Regions from separate parts of the Streptomyces ferrugineus genome, predicted to be linked through region 2. Evidence: riboswitches for the same ligand, from Rfam matches in the RefSeq annotation. Region 2 holds a riboswitch; the other holds the start of a gene.
What was found. A riboswitch is a leader RNA that binds a small molecule or an ion and turns the genes downstream of it on or off. The one in region 2 is predicted to bind glycine.

Region 1 (2,388 bases), 4.6 Mb from region 2:
CTCTCCGGGCGACTTCAGCAGCGTGAGCGCGAGCAGATCGGCGGCGACGGTGACGAGGGCGCCGAGCTCATGGGCCTGGTCGATGACGGCCTTGATGTCCCGTACGACACCGGAGGCTCCCGGGTACTGAAGGAGCACGCCGTTGATCTCACGAGAGGCGATCTCGGCCGGGATACCGCCGCTGAGGTCGGCGACGACGACCTCGACGCCCGCAGGTTCGGCACGGGTCTCGATCACGGCGACGGTCTGCGGCAGCACATCCGCGTCGACCAGGAACAGCCCCTTCTTGTTCCTGCCCATCCGCCGGGACAGCGCCATGGCCTCGGCCGCGGCGGTCCCCTCGTCGAGCAGCGAGGCACCGGAGGTCGGCAGCCCGGTGAGGTCGGCGACCATGGTCTGGAAGTTGAGCAGCGCCTCGAGCCGCCCCTGCGAGATCTCGGGCTGATACGGCGTGTATGCGGTGTACCAGGCAGGGTTCTCCATGACATTCCGCAGGATGACCGGCGGCGTGAAGGTCCCGTAGTACCCGAGCCCGATCATCGAGTCCAGCACCTGGTTGCGGTCGGCGAGAGATCGCAGCTCGGCGAGCACCTCGGCCTCGGTACGCGCTCCCGGCAGATCGAGAGAGTCGGCGTTCTTGATCACATCAGGTACCGCGGCGGCCGTGAGCTCGTCGAGGGAGCCGTACCCGACCTGGGCGAGCATCTTGGCCCGAGCCTCATGATCGGGGCCGATGTGACGCTGCTCGAAGGGAATCCCCTGTTCGAGCTCGGAGAGCGGAATGCGGTGGGCGGTCATTGCGGAGGCCTCCTGGTCTGACGCGACCTTCGAGGGGCACCACGGCGCGGGTACCCGGACGGCCTCCCCCTCTGTCATCTCAACCTGAGAGCTTCACCGGATCGCCCGAGGGCCTCCGGCTTTCACCGTCGGTGAGAGCGGAAGCCGTCGACACCCGCCCTGCTTTCCAGAGTGACCTCGTCCGTGCGGTACGTGGGCCTGAGAGATTCCGGGGAGGATTTGCTCCTTCGGCGCCTCCGATGGTGTCCGGAGGACTCTCCCGCACGGGGTCAGCAGCCGCTTGAAAGACTACCAGCGAGGCCGACGCACGGGCCTTCGAGTGGCCGCTCTCACCAATCTGCCTTTTCGTAGTGCTTACGGATGACTTGCGACCAAGTGGAGGGCCCGTGCAGACCGACATCGATCCGCGCAACCTGATCGGCCGCAAGGCCTTCGACCGCAACGGCACCAAGATCGGCACCATCGACGAGGTCTACCTCGACGACGCGACCGGAGTGCCGGAATGGGCGGCGATACGCACCGGCCTGTTCTCCCGGGACGCCTTCGTCCCCCTGGAGCCCAGCGAACTGGTGGAGGGCACCCTCCACGTCCCCTTCGACCGCACCCTGATCAAGGATGCCCCCGACTTCGGCGTAGGCCGCCACCTCTCCCCCGAACAGGAACTACAGCTCTACCACCACTACGGCCTGGACGTAGCGTCCCCACCCCCGCCGCCTGACCGGGACTTCGGCACCCTGGCCTCCACGGATTCCCCGGACGACAACGACCCGAGAACACCACATACCCGCCCATAGAACCCCGTTCCGCGCAGGTAGCCGCCGACAGCTCGACCCACGGCTTCAGCACCTCGGCCACTCGAACCGACACAGCCGCGGGCAGTCGTGCCGCTGGGGCGGCACGGGTGGGCGCAGCGGCCCCTCCGTCGGCGCGGACGAGCGGCCCAACCCCCACGGCACTCCACACGCCGGTCGAGCCACACTCAGCCCCTCAGCCGCTCCCAGCCCTACCCCGCCCCCAAAGCCCCATCGGCCCCAATCGCCCCACCAGGCACCTCGCCACCTCCACCCCCATCCGCTCCCCCTCTCGCAGCCACCAACGGCAACGGCTCCGCCCGCTCCAACCCCGGATCATCAACCCGAAACGTCCGCACCCGCCCCGGCTCCGACCCAGGCGTCTCGAACCGCACGGTCACCCGCCCCAGCCCGCTCCCCTGCACCCACCCGTGCCCGTACTCGACATGCCGCACATCGTGCCCCGCAAGCCACCGCCGCTCACCAGCCCCCTCAACCCCCCGCACAGCAACCACCGGCTCGACGTCACCGCCCCCCACCGTCTGTTCCCCCCGCTCCTCCAAGTCGTCCCGTCCCTCCCGCTCCCCCGCAGCCTGCGCGAACAGATCCTCCTGCGTGTAGTCGGCCAGCCCACTCACCCCGACCCCCAACAACCGCACGCCACCCGTCGTGTCCACGGATTCCAACAGCCGCGCGGCCGCCTCCCGCACCACACCGGGATCATCGGTGGGTCCACGCAACGTCTCGGACCGGGTCAGCGTCGAAAAGTCGTACCGCCGCACCTTCAGCACAATGGTCC
Region 2 (2,388 bases):
GTGCGCGGCGTCGACGTACGCCATGGCGATGGGCTTGCCCAGGGTGGGGGAGGGGGCGCCGGAGGTGACCTCGCCGACGACCTCGCCGCCGGCGACGACCGGGTACCCGGCGCGCGGGACGCGACGCCCCTCGGCGATCAGGCCGACCAGGACGCGCGGCGGGTTCCGATCGGCGCGGTCGGCGGCCTCGGCCAGCGCCTCGCGCCCGACGAAGTCGCCCTCCTTCTCGAACTTCACCACCCGGCCGAGCCCGGCGTCGAAGGGGGTCAGGGAGGTCGACAGCTCATGGCCGTACAGCGGCATGCCCGCCTCCAGGCGCAGCGTGTCCCGGCAGGACAGCCCGCAGGGGACCAGGCCGACGCCCTCGCCCGCCTTGGTCAGCGCCTGCCACAGCTCGACGGCGTGCTCCGGCTTCACGAACAGCTCGAAGCCGTCCTCGCCGGTGTAGCCCGTGCGGGCGATGAGCGCGGGGACTCCGGCGACGGTGCCGGGCAGGCCGGCGTAGTACTTCAGGCCGTCGAGGTCGGCGTCGGTGAGGGACTTCAGGATGCCGGGGGACTCGGGGCCCTGGACGGCGAGCAGCGCGTACGCGTTCCGGTCGTCACGCACCTCGGCGTCGAAGCCGGCGGAACGGTCCACCAGCGCGTCCAGCACCACCTGGGCGTTGGAGGCGTTGGCCACGACCATGTACTCGGTCTCGGCCAGCCGGTAGACGATCAGGTCGTCCAGGATGCCGCCGTCGGCCTGGCAGATCATGGTGTAGCGGGCGCGGCCGACGCCGACGGAGGCGATGTTGCCGACCAGGGCGTGGTTCAGCAGGGCCGCGGCCTGCGGGCCGGTGACGGTGATCTCGCCCATGTGGGAGAGATCGAAGAGCCCGGCCTTCGTCCGCACGGCGTTGTGCTCGTCGCGCTCGGAGCCGTAGCGCAGGGGCATGTCCCAGCCGGCGAAGTCGGTCATCGTCGCGCCGAGCGAGCGATGCAGGGCATCGAGCGCGGTGTGACGGAGTGGGGTACTGCTCATCGGACGGTCGTCTCCCAAGGCAGGACGGGCGAGGTCGTTCCTCCCCATCTGTCATCGGAACCTGAGAGGTTCGCCACGACCGCCACAGGGACGATCACGGCTTGCACCTTGGGTGGGGCCACGCCTCGCCTGTCGTCCAGGGCGAGGGGGCGGCCCGCTTTTCAGATGTGCCTCGCCCGCGCGGTAACGGGGCCTGAGAGATTCAAGGGAGGGACTTGCTCCTTCGGCGTCCCAGCGCTGCACTGCACTGCTGGGAACTCTCCCGCGCGGATTCAAACGGCCGGTATGCAGTTGGCGCGGACATCATTGCATGCCTGGACCGCCCCGCGGCAGGGCATGTCTGTAACCGGCTTGTGGCAGGAAGCGAACGAAAAAGCGAGAGATCCTCTATTACCTTCTCTTTACGCTCAGTGGGGATGGGGAATCCTGACCCCGGAGGAGGACGATGACGGTGAACCGCACCACGGCGTACGCCACGACCTCGGGCATCGCGCTGCCCAAGCAGCCCGCGGCCCCCGGTGTCGAAGCCCGCGCCCAGTGCCCCGCGCCCGTGGTCCGCGATCTGCGCGAGCGCTCCGGCCACAGTCCGCACGCGCTGCTCTTCGCCCCCGAGGACCTCGTCGTGATCACCGGCCTGCCCGGCAGCGGCAAGTCCACCCTGATGAGGCGGGCGGTGAAGGGCATCCGCATCGACTCCCAGGACACCCGGGACCGCTGGGACGCCCGTATGTCCGGCTTCCTGCCCTACGCGATCTACCGTCCCCTGGTCCGCCTCGCCCACTACGCCGGGCTGCGCCGCGCGCTGCGCTCCGGCGAGGGCGTCGTCGTGCACGACTGCGGCACCCAGGCCTGGGTACGCGCCTGGCTGGCCCGCGAGGCCCGCCGCCGCGGCGGCACGCTGCATCTGCTGCTGCTCGACGTGACCCCGGACACGGCCCTGGAGGGCCAGCGCGAGCGCGGCCGGGGCGTCTCGCGCTACGCCTTCCTGCGCCACCGCAGGGCCGCCGGCCACCTGCTGCGCTCGGTGGAGAAGGGCCATCTGCCCCGGGGCTGCGACTCCGCGGTGCTGCTGGACCGGGAGGCGGCGAACGTCCTGCGCCGGATCGGCTTCGCAGGCTGACCGCCCGCGGCCCGTGCGCTCCCGACCTCCCGTGCCGACGCCATGCGGCGCTGCCGGACGATACGGCGCCCAGCCCACCACATGCCGTGATCGACCGGCCGCGGGGACGCGCCGACTGGCCGCGGGGACGCGCTGATCGGTCGCAGGGACGCGCCGACCGGCCGCAGGGACGCGCCGACCGACCGCAGGCACGTGCCGACTGGCCGCAGGCACGTGCCTTCCGGCCGCACGCGCGGTCGGACTGT

Region 1: linked by a shared signal. The riboswitch ahead of gcvP (aminomethyl-transferring glycine dehydrogenase) and the one ahead of gcvT (glycine cleavage system aminomethyltransferase GcvT) in region 2 are both predicted to bind glycine.

Annotation. Positions count from the first base shown of each region.
Region 1 covers NZ_CP063373.1:3,482,982-3,485,369, reverse strand. Annotated here, with positions in the region: gene gcvP (aminomethyl-transferring glycine dehydrogenase) at 1-798, opposite strand, end outside; glycine riboswitch at 975-1,070, opposite strand; gene IM697_RS15905 (PRC-barrel domain-containing protein) at 1,185-1,592, shown strand; gene IM697_RS15900 (DNA polymerase IV) at 1,802-2,388, opposite strand, start outside.
Region 2 covers NZ_CP063373.1:8,069,432-8,071,819, reverse strand. Annotated here, with positions in the region: gene gcvT (glycine cleavage system aminomethyltransferase GcvT) at 1-1,023, opposite strand, end outside; glycine riboswitch at 1,062-1,194, opposite strand; glycine riboswitch at 1,195-1,298, opposite strand; gene IM697_RS35940 (AAA family ATPase) at 1,469-2,143, shown strand.